2 regions of the Rhizobium acidisoli genome follow, and region 2 is predicted to be linked to the other one. Evidence: predicted binding sites of a transcription regulator. Region 2 holds the regulator's gene; the other holds the start of a gene.
What was found. Region 2 encodes LexA, which represses DNA repair genes until DNA is damaged. Its sites were predicted from a motif close to TGTTCNNNNTGTGTTCNG; they were not measured.

Region 1: a site for LexA is predicted at 3,948-3,965, ahead of CO657_RS13885 (putative DNA modification/repair radical SAM protein). Genes of this name have one in related genera too.

Annotation. Positions count from the first base shown of each region.
Region 1 covers NZ_CP034998.1:2,798,585-2,806,421, reverse strand. Annotated here, with positions in the region: gene CO657_RS13905 (sensor histidine kinase) at 1-132, opposite strand, end outside; gene CO657_RS13900 (dicarboxylate/amino acid:cation symporter) at 357-1,688, shown strand; gene CO657_RS13895 (glycosyltransferase family 4 protein) at 2,154-3,212, opposite strand; gene greA (transcription elongation factor GreA) at 3,240-3,716, opposite strand; gene CO657_RS13885 (putative DNA modification/repair radical SAM protein) at 3,971-5,203, shown strand; gene CO657_RS13880 (UdgX family uracil-DNA binding protein) at 5,203-6,654, shown strand; gene carB (carbamoyl-phosphate synthase large subunit) at 6,718-7,837, opposite strand, start outside.
Region 2 covers NZ_CP034998.1:1,626,842-1,634,678, forward strand. Annotated here, with positions in the region: partial or broken gene CO657_RS08140 (ComEC/Rec2 family competence protein) at 105-2,537, shown strand; gene lexA (transcriptional repressor LexA) at 2,518-3,237, opposite strand; gene CO657_RS08150 (VOC family protein) at 3,434-4,330, shown strand; gene kdsA (3-deoxy-8-phosphooctulonate synthase) at 4,327-5,172, shown strand; gene eno (phosphopyruvate hydratase) at 5,313-6,587, shown strand; gene CO657_RS08165 (FtsB family cell division protein) at 6,723-7,043, shown strand; gene pdhA (pyruvate dehydrogenase (acetyl-transferring) E1 component subunit alpha) at 7,189-7,837, shown strand, end outside.

The DNA.
Region 1 (7,837 bases), 1.2 Mb from region 2:
TGCCCACAGGCCGAGGGCGGCGGCAACAAGCGCGATCACCGCATAAGCCCACCACATCCGGCGGATGCGGTGCCGCAGGGGCAGGGAAGGCCACAGCGATGACAGAGACAGGGACATGGCGGATTTGTGCATTTTTCTGCACTGGTTGCAAATAGATTTGTGCGGATTTCCGCATTTCTTAATGGGCTGTCAGCGGCCTTAAAAATTTTTATTGAATAAAATCAATATTTTGGATGCGGACGCCAAAACTGGCACGGTGATTGCGAAGGAGATGGCAACAACGGCTGAGCTGTTGGATTGAAGCGAACGGCTCGGGAGGCCGGAGTTCGTTCCGGACGAGCCTTAAGGAGGACATCATGATCGCAGCACCATTCGATGCAGTCGCAGACAGCACGGGCAAGAAGCCCTTTTATTCCCATCTCTACGTTCAGGTTCTCGCCGCCATCGCCGCGGGTATCCTTCTCGGCCATTTCTATCCCGAGCTCGGCGCGCAGCTGAAGCCGCTCGGCGATGCCTTCATCAAGCTCGTCAAGATGATCATCGCTCCGGTGATCTTCCTGACGGTGGCGACCGGCATTGCCGGCATGAGCGACCTGAAGAAGGTCGGCCGCGTCGCCGGCAAGGCGATGCTGTACTTCCTGACCTTCTCGACCTTGGCGCTAGTCATCGGCATGGTCGTTGCCAACGTCGTCCAGCCCGGCGCCGGCATGAATATCGATCCGGCGTCGCTCGATCCGACCGCCGTCGCCACCTACGCTTCGAAGGCGCATGAGCAGAGCATCGTCGGCTTCCTCACCAATATCATTCCGACGACGATCGTCGGTGCCTTTGCCGATGGCGACATTCTGCAGGTGCTGTTCTTCTCGGTGCTCTTCGGCATCGCGCTTGCCATGGTCGGCGAAAAGGGTGAGCAGGTCGTCAATTTCCTCAACGCCCTGACGGCTCCGGTCTTCAAGCTCGTCGCCATCCTGATGAAGGCTGCCCCGATCGGCGCTTTCGGCGCCATGGCCTTCACCATCGGCAAGTACGGCATCGGATCGATCGCCAATCTCGCCATGCTGATCGGCACTTTCTACCTCACCTCGCTGCTCTTCGTTCTCGTCGTTCTCGGCGCCGTCGCCCGCTATAACGGCTTCTCGATCCTGGCGCTGCTGCGCTACATCAAGGAAGAGCTGCTGCTGGTTCTCGGCACCTCGTCGTCGGAGGCCGCACTTCCGGGCCTGATGAACAAGATGGAAAAGGCCGGCTGCAAGCGTTCGGTCGTCGGCCTCGTCATCCCGACAGGCTATTCCTTCAATCTCGACGGCACCAACATCTACATGACGCTGGCAGCGCTGTTCATCGCCCAGGCAACCGGCATCAACCTCTCCTGGGGTGACCAGATCCTGCTGCTCCTGGTGGCGATGCTGAGCTCGAAGGGTGCCGCCGGCATCACCGGCGCCGGCTTCATCACCCTTGCCGCCACGCTCTCCGTCGTGCCGTCCGTGCCGGTCGCCGGCATGGCGCTGATCCTCGGCATCGACCGCTTCATGTCGGAATGCCGGGCGCTGACCAACCTCGTCGGCAATGCCGTGGCGACGATCGTCGTGGCACGCTGGGAAAACGAACTGGATACCGCGCAGCTCGCCAGAGCCCTGGGCGGCCAGGCAGAAGAGAGCGCTCCGGCCGGACTGCAGCCTGCGGAATAATCAGCGATTGCTGGCAATCTTTGCAGCGGCCCGTTATCTGACGGGCCGTTCGCTTGTTTATAAACTCGATCTCTACTCGACGTCATCCTGGGCGTTGTGCCGCTGCTGACCGGGAGTATGTCATTGCTTGGGGACACGAGCAGGGGCACAACGTCTACCCAACATCACGGCCTAGGAGATCGGTGAGGGCCGCCCCTCATCCGGCTGCCGCCACCTTCTCCCCGTAAACGGGGCGAAGGGGACAAGCCGCGACCTCGGCCTCATCGGCCCGGACGGCCGCTTCCGTCGCTTCGCTCCGCCGCGTCCGTCCAGGCCGATGAGGCCCGAAGCAGCACACACGACAGAATGAAAACTGTCAGGCATCATCCCGGTCCAAAGTGTCGACCATCAATCCGGTCGTTCAATCAGCATCAACCGGACAGCCGCGGGACAAGCTCGAGTATGACTGCTGCTCAACGGGCTGTTTTAGCCGCGGTTGTCACCGAGAAGGCGATCGTAGACTGCGCCGATCGCGTTTGCTTCCTTCTCCAGCGCAAAATTCGCTCTGACATGGCGCAGCGCATTCTCGCCATGGGCAATCGCCAAAGCGGGATCGGCGATATAGGGGGCGATCGCCTGTGTCAGTGCTTCACTGTTGCCGGCAGCCACCACCGAGCCGGTCTCACCTTCGGCAATGAGTTCGGCATAGGCGCCGGCGTCGGATGCCACCACCGCCGTTCGCGACGCCATGGCCTCGAGCGGGGTCAGGCCGAAACCTTCGTTGCGGGAGGGGGCGACATAAAGCGTCAGGCGGCGGTACCACACCTTGATATCGGGCACTTCGCCGAGGAAGAGGATACGGTCGCTGAGGCCGGCGGCGGCGACATCCGCTTTGAGCTTGTCTGCGAAGGCGGTGTGCTCGGCCGTCACCCGGCCGGAGACGACCGCCGTCCATTCCGGGTGCTGCGGCAGGAGTTCGATCATTGCCCGGACGAAAAGATCGGTGCCCTTCTGATGGCGCACGCGGCCGAAACAGCCGACCAGATGGCGGCCGGGCAGGCCGGTGGCGGCAATGCCGTCTTCCGCCGTTTCCGGCGGATGGAACAGCGAAAGGTCGACGCCGTGCTGGATGACCGTGTGGGGCACCTCGAGGAACGAGCCGGAGCGGTCACTGGTCGCGATCACTGCGTCCATGCGGCGGATCAGCCATTTCGTATAGGCGGTATGGCGGCGCTGCGCGGCCGAAGTGAAGAGGAGCTTCAGCGGCATGCGCAGGAGATAGCGAAGCAGGATGCCGACGGCCATCTCGTTGTTGCGGCGGGCGTGCCAGACACGCCGCCGCCGGCGCGCCGGCGGGCGCCAGAGGCCAAGGAGCTGCGACCATCTCAGCTTCGCCAAGCCTTCCGGCAGGCCGGGGCCGAGCGTTGCGATCCTCATGCCGAGCCGGATCTGGCAGGGGATGAGCTGGACGATGGTCGACGTGACGCCGGAGAGCCGGCGCTTGAAATTGGGCGCGATGATCTCGACGTCACGCAAATCAGGCAAGGGAGGGGTCTCGTCTGTGGCGGGCGATCAGCCCCAGGAAACCTGGAGGATTTCGTAGGCCTTGGAGCCACCGGGCGCATTGACCTCGATGGAATCGCCGACTTCCTTGCCGATCAGCGCGCGGGCGATCGGCGAGGAGATGGAGATGCGGCCGGCTTTGACGTCGGCTTCCTGATCGCCGACGATCTGGTAGGTCTTTTCTTCTTCGGTATCTTCGTCGACGAGCTTCACCTTGGCGCCGAACTTGATCTTGTCGCCGGACATTTTCGTCAGGTCGATGACCTCGGCGCGCGCCGTCAAATCTTCCAGCTCGCTGATGCGGCCTTCATTGTGACTCTGGGCTTCCTTGGCGGCGTGATATTCGGCGTTTTCAGAAAGGTCGCCATGGGCACGGGCTTCGGCGATCGCCTCAATGATTCGAGGGCGCTCCTCCTGCTGACGCCAGCGCAGTTCTTCCTGCAGCTTGACGAAACCACCCGGTGTCATTGGTACCTTTTCAACCATTTTTCTGTCCTTCACTCCTTGTATCCACGCAGTAGGCGCGAACACAAAAGAAAACAGGTCCCGAAGGGGAGCTTCGGAACCGTGCCACAATCCTAGTTAAGTGCTTATAGCAGATCGCCAAGGCCGATTTCCAGAAAATTCGCATGAACGGAAAAGCGAGCCACCGCGATACCGGGTCATCAGGCCCAAAAACGCGGTTGAGGCAGGATCGCCGCGATTGACTTTGTCCGCAAGAACATATAGTGAACATACTAATGAAGAAATCGCTAACAGAACGCTTGGCCATCCTTTCCGATGCCGCCAAATATGATGCTTCCTGCGCTTCCAGCGGCACGGTGAAACGCGATTCGGCGGCAAGCGGCGGGCTCGGCTCGACCGAGGGGTCCGGCATCTGTCATGCCTATGCCCCGGATGGGCGATGCATTTCGCTTCTGAAAATACTGCTGACCAATTTCTGCATCTACGACTGCGCCTATTGCATCAATCGCTCGTCGAGCAATGTCGAACGGGCGCGCTTCACGCCCGAGGAAGTGATCTGGCTGACGCTGGAATTCTACCGCCGCAATTATATCGAGGGCCTGTTCCTTTCCTCGGGCATTATCCGCTCGTCCGATTACACGATGGAAGAGATGGTCCGCATCGTCCGCGAACTGCGCGTGACGCATAATTTTCGCGGTTATATCCATCTGAAATCGATCCCGGAGGCATCGCCGCGGCTGATCGAAGAGGCGGGGCTTTTTGCCGACAGGCTGTCGCTCAATATCGAGTTGCCGACGGATAACGGCATCAGCCGCTTTGCGCCGGAAAAGAAGCCCGCCAATATTCGCCGATCGATGGGCGATCTGAGGCTGAAGATCGAGGCCGCCGGCGAGCCGACGCTGCGCACGAAGAAGCGTCAGCGCTTCGTGCCGGCCGGCCAGAGCACGCAGATGATCGTCGGTGCGGACGGCGCGAATGATGCGACGATCCTTGCGACCAGCGGCCGGCTTTACAGCAGCTACGGCCTGAAGCGTGTCTATTATTCCGCCTTCAGCCCGATCCCGGATTCATCGAAAAACCTGCCGCTGATCAAGCCGCCGCTGATGCGCGAACACCGGCTCTATCAGGCAGACTGGCTCTATCGGTTCTATGGGTTCGGCATCGACGAAATTACTGCCAGCCAGACCGGCGGCATGCTCGACCTCAACCTCGACCCGAAGCTTGCCTGGGCGCTGGCGAACCGGGCCGAATTTCCCGTCGATATCAACAAAGCCGAACGTGAACGCCTACTGCGCGTTCCCGGTCTCGGCACGAAGACGGTCAAATCAATCGTTTCGGCTCGACGCTTTCGCCGGCTGCGGCTCGACGATCTGTCGCGGCTCGGCATCTCGATCAAGAAGGTTCAGTCCTTCATCTCGGCGGAAGGCTGGTCGCCGCGCCGGCTGATCGACCGCCCGGACCTTCGCGCCATGTTCGAGCCGAAACCTGAACAATTGTCGCTGCTATGATGCGCCGGGTCGTGCTTGCGGGACGGGGCGATCTTGCCGAATGGCGCGATGCCGCGCGCGCCTTCGCGGCCGCCGGCATTTTGCCTGAGGAGATCGACTGGCGGGAAAGAAGCGCAGAGGCGGATCTTGCCTTTCAACGCGACGCCATGCCGCCGGCGCCGGTGACACGCAAGCCGATGACGGTGCCGCCCGCCTTTATCGAGCTTGCCGAGACGGTTCTCTGCCACTCCGACCCGGCGCGCTTCTCCTTGCTTTACCGCCTGCTCTGGCGGCTGCAGCTGGACCGGCAACTGCTCGAAGTGGCCTCCGACGAGGATGTCGTGCGGGCTCGCCTGATGGCAAAAAATGTCCGGCGCGACGCCCACAAGATGACGGCTTTCGTCCGTTTCAAAGAGGTTGGTGCGGCAGCGGCGGGCCGTCGAAAATTCATCGCCTGGTTCGAGCCGGACCATCATATCGTCAGGCGCACGGCGCCATTTTTCCAACGGCGCTTCACCGATATGGACTGGCTGATCGCCACGCCCAAGGGGTCGGCGGCCTGGGACGGTGCGCGGCTGACGCTCAGCGACGCGCCCTGCGAGAAGCCCAATCTCACCGATGCCACCGATGATCTCTGGCGCACCTACTATGTCAGCATCTTCAACCCGGCGCGGCTGAAGCTGAAGGCGATGCAGGCGGAAATGCCGAAAAAATACTGGAAGAACCTGCCGGAAGCCGATCTTATCCCTGGGCTGATCGCATCCGCCGAGAGCCAGGTGCGGGCCATGGCCGCGCGCGAGGCGACGCAATCGCTTCCCTTTCACGACCGGCTTCAGGAGGCCGCCCGCAACCTTCCCATAGAACCTGAAGCGCCGGCCGGCACGCTTGAAGCGCTAAGCGCCGAAGCTGGCGCCTGCACCCGCTGTCCGCTTCATGCCAAGGCGACACAGACCGTCTTCGGGGAGGGGCCGCGCGATGCGGAGGTGATGTTCGTCGGCGAGCAGCCGGGCGATCAGGAGGATATCGCCGGGCGCCCCTTCGTCGGCCCGGCCGGCAAGCTGCTCGACCAGGTGATCGCGGACGTCGGCATCGACCGTTCGGCGCTCTATGTCACCAATGCCGTCAAGCATTTCAAATATGAGCCGCGCGGCAAACGCCGCATCCATCAGAAGCCCAATATGGGGGAGGTGAAGCATTGTCGCTGGTGGCTGGATCTGGAACTGGCGCTCGTTAAGCCGAAGCTGATCGTTGCCATGGGGGCGACCGCGCTTGCGGCGCTGACCGATGTGAAAGAGCGCCTGCAGGACGTCAGGGGAAAGGCAATGGCGATCGAAGGAGGACGCACGCTCTTCGTGACGGTGCATCCCTCCTATCTGCTGCGCATTCCCGACGAGCGGTTGAAAGCGGAGGAGATGGTGCGATTTCGCAACGATATGCTGGAGATTCAGCGGCTTATGGCGTCCGCCGGATAAAGTGATTCCGGTGAAGCGGCGCCACCGCTCACCGAGCGATGGCGCCGCTGGAATTGCTCTATCTCAAGCGAAGTAGCTCTGCAGCGGCCGCACTTCGAGATTGCCCGCCTTCAGCGCCTTGATCGCCTGGGCCGCGGCTTCGGCGCCTGCCATGGTGGTGTAATAAGGCACCTTTTGCATCAGCGTCGCGCGGCGCAGCGACTTCGAGTCCGAGATCGCCTTGTTGCCGTCGGTGGTGTTGATGACCAGCTGGACCTGGCGGTTGCGGATGGCGTCCTCGATATGCGGACGGCCTTCCAGCACCTTGTTGATCTTGGTGGCGGTGATGCCGTTTTCGCCGAGGAAGCGGGCCGTGCCGCCGGTCGCCAGCACCTTGAAGCCCTGTTCGACGAGGATGCGGATCGCCGGCAGCACGCGCGGCTTGTCCTCGTCGCGCACCGAGACGAACACCGTTCCGTCACGCGGCAGCTCGACGCCAGCGCCGAGCTGCGACTTGGCGAAGGCCAGCGCAAAATCGGTGTCGAGGCCGATGACTTCGCCGGTCGAGCGCATTTCCGGGCCGAGCAGCGTGTCGACGCCGGGGAAGCGGGCGAAGGGGAAGACCGCTTCCTTGACGGCGATATGCGTGAGCTTGCGCGGATCGGGCTTTTCGCCATAGGCGGCGAAGGTCGCGTCGAGTTTTTCGCCGGCCATGACGCGGGCGGCGATCTTGGCGATCGGTGCGCCGATGGTCTTGGCGACGAAGGGTACGGTGCGCGAGGCGCGTGGATTGACTTCGAGAACGTAGACGGTGCCATCCTTGATTGCGAACTGGACATTCATCAGGCCGCCGACATTGAGCGCCTTGGCCATCGCCTTTGCCTGGCGCTCCAACTCGTCGAGCAGTTCGACGGGTAGCGAGCGCGGCGGCAGCGAGCAGGCGCTATCGCCGGAATGGATGCCGGCTTCCTCGATATGCTCCATGATGCCGGCGACATAGACGTCGGTTCCATCGCAGAGGCAGTCGACGTCGACTTCGATGGCGTGGCTGAGGTAGCTGTCGAAGAGCAGCGGGTTCTTGCCGAGCAGAGTGTTGATCTGGCCGGTCTTGTCGTTGGGATAACGCTGCTTGATGTCTTCGGGCACCAGTTCCGGAACCGTGTCGAGCAGGTATGTCTGCAGCTGGCCTTCCGAATGCAGGATC
Region 2 (7,837 bases):
CTTTTGGCGGTGGCGATTTTCCCTCATATTTCAATCGATTATTCTTGCTCGTTTTGATTGAAGGTTGCATTCTGGCCGCAGGTGCGGGCGATGTTGGGCGGGGCATGGAGGAATTGACGACAGTCGAATTGCGGCCGGAAGCGGGCGCCGGCCTGGCCGATTCCCAGGGTTTTTCCGCGCCCGCGGTGGTGAATCGGCCGGCAAGGACGCAGTCCGCGACGCCGTTGCGCCACCGGCTGCCGGCCGCGGCCTCGCAATCGCTGCGTGCCGGAATCCGCATGCTGGGCGAGGAGACCGACCATGGCCGACTGCTGCTGTTCTCGCCGGTCTTCCTCGGCGCCGGGGCGGCCTTCTGGTTTCTGGCGCCGTCGGATTTTCCCCTCATCGCATCGCTGCTCTGCCTGGCGACGCCGGCGGTCGTGGTTCTCGTCGCCGGCCCCAGCCGGCCGGTGTTGCGGGCCAGCTTCATGGCGCTGGCGCTTTTCGCCTGCGGCATGCTCTCGGCCCAATTCGAGAGCTGGCGGGCTTCGACCGTGATGCTCGATTCATCCGTGACGACGACGGTGACCGGCCGTGTCGAACGGCGGGAAGGTGATGGCCGTGGGCGCTGGCGCTACATCCTTTCCGTCACCGGGACGGAGAAGCCGGAGCTGAAGCGGTGGCCGGGACGCATCACCGCGATCGTCCGCGGCGCCGATACACCTTTCGAGATCGGCGACATCATCACCGGCAGGGCGCGGCTGACGCCGCCGGCGGGCCCAGCGCTGCCCGAGCTCAACGATTTCTCCTTCAGTGCCTACTTCGACGGCATCGGCGCAAACGGCTTCTTCTATGGCGCGCCGGAGAAAGCCGATCTGCAGGCAGGCCCGTAGCCGGCAAGATCGACATCGGAAGCAATGCTCGAATGGCTTTACCAACTGCGCAGCCGCATCGGCGACCGCATTCGGTCGATCCTGCCCGGCGATACCGGCGCTTTTGCCGCTGCACTGGTGACCGACGAGCGGCGCGCCATCTCGAATGCGACGACGGAAGCGCTGCGCCAGTCCGGTCTTGCTCATATTGTTGCGATCTCCGGCCTCAACATGGCGCTGTCGGCCGGCATCTTCTTCGTCGGCTTCCGGATGCTGCTCAGCCTCTTTCCGGGCGTTGCCCAGGCTTATCCGACCAAGAAGATCGCCGCAGCAGGCGCGCTCATCGCCGTCACCGCTTACTACCTGATCTCCGGCTTCGGGGTCTCGGCTGAACGCGCCTTTATCATGATGGCCATCATGCTGATCGCCGTCTTCTTCGATCGGCCGTCGATCAGCCTGCGCAATGTCGTTCTCTCGGCCCTTGTCATCATTGCCATTTCGCCCTCCGAAGTCCTGGGTCCGAGCTTCCAGATGTCCTTTGCCGCGACATTGGCATTGGTATCGGGTTATCAGCTGTGGAAAGACCGGCGCATCCGCGAAAACGCCTGGCTGAAGTTGCCGGTCTTCCGGCCGGTCGTTGCGGTCGCCGGTTTCTTCGGCGGCGTCTTCCTGACCTCGCTGATCGGCGGCTTCTCCACGGCGCTGTTTTCGATCGAGCATTTTCATCGCCTGACCGCTTACGGCCTGCCGGCAAACCTCGCGACGATGCCGATCATCTCCTTCATCGTCATGCCGGCCGGGCTGCTGGCGATGTTGCTCATGCCGTTCGGTCTGGACGCTCCGCTCTGGAAGGTGGTCGGCTTCGGCCTCGATCTGGTGATCGTAGTCGCCAAGACGGTGTCAGGTTGGGGCGGCGATATCGGCGTCGGCCGCTTGCCCGCCTGGTATTTCGCCGTCGCCGTCGCAGGCTTCCTGCTGCTGACGCTGCTCCGCACCCGGCTGCGCCATGCCGGCACAATGATCCTCGCAGTCTCGACGCTCCTGGTGCTGATTCTGCCGGTTCCGCGGCCGCCGGATCTGGTGATTTCGGAGGACGGCGGTCTGGTCGCGCTCGTCGATACGGCGGCAATGGCTTCCAATCGTGAAAACCCGCCGGATTTCATCTTCGACCAGTGGCAAAGAGCGTTGGTCCTGCCGACGCATCACCCGCCGAGAATGCTGGATGGCCCCGCTATCCCACCGGAGGGAGAAGACCGCCGCGTCAGGCTTTCCCGCGAGCAGCAGAATGAAGCAAGGACAGCAATGCGGGCGGCTGCCGCGGGCGGAGAAACAAACCGCTTTTCCTGCGTCAAGAAGGCCTGGTGCACATCGAGGCTTGGCAATGGCCGTGTGGTAACCATCATCGACAATGCCGCTTATCTCGGTCCGGCCTGCGATTCGGCCGATATCGTCGTGACGCCGGTCCGTCTGCGTTTCAACAGCTGCCGCTCAGGCGCGACGCTCTTCACCGGTGAGACGCTGCGCAGGACCGGTTCCGTCGAGTTGCGTTTCGCGGATGCCGGCCTGGAGGTCGCAACCGCATTCGAAACGCTGTCGCGGCCGTGGATGCGCCAGCGCGCCTATGACTGGCGCAGCAACAGTTTTGTCGAATCTGGTCTGTCCGGTGTCAGTGATAGCGGCGAATGAGGCCGACGAGTTTGCCCTGCACCTTGACGCGGTCCGGCCCGAAGATCCGGGTCTCGTAAGCCGGGTTGGCCGCTTCAAGTGCGATCGAGGCGCCCTTGCGGCGGAAGCGCTTCAGTGTCGCTTCCTCGTCATCGACGAGCGCAACGACGATGTCGCCGGGGCTTGCGGTGCTGCCGTTGCGGATGATCACCGTGTCGCCATCGAAGATGCCGGCGTCGATCATCGAATCGCCTTTGACCTCCAGCGCATAATGTTCACCGGAGCCAAGCATGTCGGCGGGAACAACGATGTCATGGGTGTTGTTCTGGATCGCCGAGATCGGAACGCCGGCAGCGATTCGGCCCATGACCGGCACCGAGACCGAGTTGCCGTTGTCGGCGACGGGTTTTGCAGGCGCGGGGGCAGCAGCCGGCTGGGGCTTGCCAAGGCTGCCCTCGATGACGCTTGGCGAAAAGCCGCGCCGGGGCTGGATGCTGGGGCTATAGGCTTCGGGAAGCTTGATGACCTCGAGCGCCCTGGCGCGGTTCGGTAGGCGGCGAATGAAACCGCGTTCTTCGAGCGCCGTAATCAGGCGATGAATGCCGGATTTCGAGGCCAGATCCAGGGCATCCTTCATCTCGTCGAAAGATGGCGGAACGCCGGATTCCTTCATGCGCTCATGAATGAAAAGGAGAAGCTCCTGTTGTTTGCGCGTGAGCATCGGCGTGTGACCCCTGATTGAAACAAATCCAGAACAGACACTATATGTTCCATATGTGTTCCGCAAGGTGCTAAATTTCCGTAAAACTTGCCGCCAACTCGTTGAGATTTTTATTTTCATTCGCCGGATTGGCACACATGTCTTGCATTGGGGGTGGGGCTGTCGCACATCTCTTGTCGTTTGAGGGAGGGATATGATGAACGAGCGTTCCGCCAAACCGCACCCGCTGGATCATGTCGTGCTGCCCGTCGTCAATATCGATCTGGCCCGCGAACGGCTCGGCAAGCTCGGCTTCACCGTTGCCGCCGATGCCCGCCATCCCTTCGGAACGGAGAATGCCTGCGTCTTCTTTGCCGACAAGACCTATCTGGAGCCGCTTGGTATCGCCAGCGTCGAAGAGAGCGAGGCGTCGGCGCGACACGGCAATGTCTTCACCGCCCGCAACCGCGCCTTCCGCTTCCGTTGCGGCGAGGAGGGGCTTTCGGCGGTGGCGTTTGCCACCAGCGATGCCGGCCGCGATCATCGCAACTACGCCGGCAGCGGATCGAGCGCCGGCGAGATGCTGCAGTTCAGCCGGCCGATGAAAATGCCTGATGGGTCCGAGACCATCGCCGGCTTCAAGCTGGCCTTTGCCGCTGAGCTGCGCGCGCCGGATTTCTTCCTCTTCAGCGTCGAGCGCATCAATCCGCTGCCGTCCGACCGCGGCGCGCTGGAGACGCATGCCAATGGCGTAACAGGCATTGCCGAGATTGCGCTTTGCGCGCCGGAACCCGCCGCATTCGCAGCCTTCGTCGGCCTTGCCGCTGCACAGTCGGCCGTCGAAAAAACCAGTTTCGGCGTCAATATCGCCGCGCCGAACGCGAAAATCAGCCTGATGACGCCGGAAGGGCTGGAGGCTTATTTTGAGATCGCCGTCTCATCCGCCGACCGCGGCCTGCGCGGCCGGGCTATCCTCTTCACTGTCGCCGATCTTGCCGTGACAGAAGCGCATTTGGCTGCTAACGGAGTGACCTACACGCGCAAGAACAATCGCATTCTGGTGAAGCCGGCGCCCGGGCAGGGCACGCTCTTCGCCTTCGAGGAAACACGATGAGCACTGATACGAATTCTGAAGTCAGGATCGGCGAGGGCGCAGGTCAGGTCACCTTCTCCAATACCGGCCGCCTGTCGCTGATTGCCGGCCCGTGCCAGATGGAGAGCCGCGACCACGCTTTCATGGTTGCCGGGACGCTCAAAGAGCTCTGCGCCAAGCTCGGCATCGGCCTCGTCTACAAAAGTTCGTTCGACAAGGCGAACCGCACCTCGCTGTCGGCCGAGCGCGGCATCGGGCTTGAAAAGGGCATGCAGGTCTTTGCCGATCTCAAGAAGGAATTCGGCTTTCCGGTCCTCACCGACGTTCACACCGCCGAGCAATGCGCCGAAGTGGCAAAGGTGGTCGATGTCCTGCAGATTCCGGCCTTCCTCTGCCGTCAGACCGACCTCCTGATCGCCGCCGCCGAGACCGGCCGTGCCGTCAATGTCAAGAAGGGCCAGTTCCTCGCCCCCTGGGACATGAAGAACGTGCTGAAGAAGCTCAACGCCAGCGGCAATCCGAACGTGCTGCTCTGCGAACGCGGCGCCTCCTTCGGCTATAATACGTTGGTTTCCGACATGCGCTCGCTGCCAATCATGGCGTCGATGGGCGCCCCCGTCGTTTTCGATGCGACCCATTCCGTGGCGCAGCCGGGCGGGCAGGGCGATTCCTCCGGGGGGCAGCGGGAATTCGTGGAAACGCTGGCGCGCGCAGCGGTAGCGACCGGTATTGCCGGCGTCTTCGTCGAAACCCACCAGGACCCGGACAATGCACCGTCCGACGGCCCGAACATGGTCTATCTCAAGGACATGCCGCGGCTGCTGGAAAAGCTGCTGGCCTTCGATGCCGTCGCCAAGGGCTGACAGTCAAAAGCCTGACATGTTCGTGCTATAGCGACGATCAGACATGCAGATCGAAGGTGTGCAATGCGCCATTGTAATTTGCACGCCTTCGATTATGACAGGCTTCGAACGATTGATCACCCACCGAGCAGGAAGAACCCATGACTGCAATCACCGATATCATCGCCCGCGAGATTCTCGATAGCCGTGGCAACCCCACCGTCGAAGTCGATGTCTATCTCGAAGACGGCAGCATGGGCCGCGCGGCCGTTCCCTCGGGCGCTTCGACGGGCGCGCATGAGGCGGTCGAGCTGCGCGACGGCGGCAAGCGCTACCTCGGCAAGGGCGTGCAGAAGGCGGTCGATGCGGCCAATACCGAGATCTTCGACGCGATCGGCGGCATCGATGCCGAAAACCAGATCCAGATCGACAACATCATGATCGAGCTCGACGGTACGCCGAACAAGTCGCGCCTCGGCGCCAACGCCATCCTCGGCGTGTCGCTCGCCGTCGCCAAGGCTGCCGCCCAGGCCTCCGGCCTGCCGCTCTACCGCTATGTCGGCGGCGCGTCCGCGTGCCTGCTTCCGGTGCCGATGATGAACATCATCAACGGCGGCGCCCATGCCGACAATCCAATTGATTTCCAGGAATTCATGATCCTGCCGGTCGGCGCCGACACGATCGCCGAAGCCGTGCGGATGGGTTCGGAAGTCTTCCATACGCTGCGCAAGGAACTCGCCGCCCAGGGCCACAACACCAATGTCGGCGACGAAGGTGGTTTTGCTCCGGGCCTGAAGAGCGCGCCAGAAGCCCTCGACTTCATCATGAAGTCGATCGAAAAAGCCGGCTACAAGCCGGGCGACGACATGTGCCTCGGCCTCGATTGCGCCTCGACTGAGTTCTTCAAGGACGGCAAGTATGTTCTCGAAGGTGAAGGCCGCACGCTCGAATCGGGCGCCATGGCCGAATATCTGGCCGAGCTCGCCGCCAAGTACCCGATCATCTCGATCGAAGACGGCATGGCCGAGGACGACTGGGACGGCTGGAAGACGCTGACCGACCTGACCGGCAAGAAGACCCAGCTCGTCGGCGACGATCTTTTCGTCACCAACTCCGCCCGTCTTCGCGACGGCATCCGCATGGGCGTCGCCAACTCGATCCTCGTCAAGGTCAACCAGATCGGCTCGCTGACGGAAACGCTCGACGCGGTCAACACCGCGCACAAGGCAGCCTATACCGCCGTCATGTCACACCGCTCCGGCGAAACGGAAGATTCGACCATCGCCGACCTCGCGGTCGCCACCAACTGCGGCCAGATCAAGACCGGCTCGCTGTCGCGTTCCGACCGTCTCGCCAAGTACAACCAGCTGATCCGTATCGAGGAAGGCCTTGGGCCCCAGGCTCAGTATGCCGGCCGCTCGATCATCCGCGGCTGATCGAATCTGCGTTCAACGACGTAACCCGCGCCTTCCCAGCGCGGGTTTTTTGTTGCCCGTTTTTACGGTCAACGAACGGTTAATCTCTGAGCGTTATGCTGAACGAATTGGTAATGCGTTCAAGAGCATGCGTGTATGTGGACAAAGCATCATAAGAAGAGAAAGATCGGCCGTTTCGTCATTCCGGCCATGACGGTCGCCTTCCTTTCCTACTTCGGTTATCATTGCATTCACGGCGATTACGGACTGCGCGCAACGGAAACGTTCGAGCATCAGCGTGTCGCGCGTGAAAAAGAGCTTGCGATCTTGAAGGCAAAGCGCGAACATCTGGAAAATCAGGTGGCGCTGCTGAGCGATGGCTCGCTCGACAAGGATATGCTGGACGAAAAAGCGCGCTATCAGCTCAATATGTCGCGCGCGGACGAGATCGTCATATTCAACCATTATTCCAATTAACCGGAATTCGGTTAATTGGAATTTTCGTCGTATTTCCAATAATTTAGCGCCGAATACGAGCCATGCAATTATGGCATTGCTGTGGTCTTATTTCTTCCCTATGGTACGCGTCACCGAGAAACGACAAACCCATAGGGAGGGTTGAATGGCGCCGCGAAAGACCGCGACCGTTTCCAGCCGCAAAACTGCAGCAAAACCGGCAGCCAAGGCATCGAATGGAGGCCCGGTAGCCGACTTCGATCGCGATGAGGAGCTCAAAGCCTATCGCGAGATGCTGCTGATCCGCCGCTTCGAGGAGAAGGCCGGCCAGCTTTACGGCATGGGCTTCATCGGCGGCTTTTGCCACCTTTACATCGGTCAGGAGGCTGTCGTCGTCGGCATGCAGATGGCGCAGAAGGAAGGCGACCAGGTCATCACCGCCTATCGCGACCACGGCCACATGCTGGCAACCGGCATGGAAGCGCGCGGCGTCATGGCCGAGTTGACCGGCCGCCGCAGCGGCTATTCCCACGGGAAGGGCGGCTCGATGCACATGTTCTCGAAAGAGAAGCATTTCTACGGCGGCCACGGCATCGTCGGCGCCCAGGTTTCGCTGGGAACCGGTCTTGCCTTTGCCAATCATTACCGCGGCAACGGCAATGTCTCGATCGCCTATTTCGGCGATGGCGCTGCCAACCAAGGCCAGGTCTACGAGAGCTTCAACATGGCGGCTCTCTGGAAACTGCCGATCGTCTATATCGTCGAGAACAACCGTTACGCCATGGGCACTTCCACGGCACGCGCCACCGCGCAGT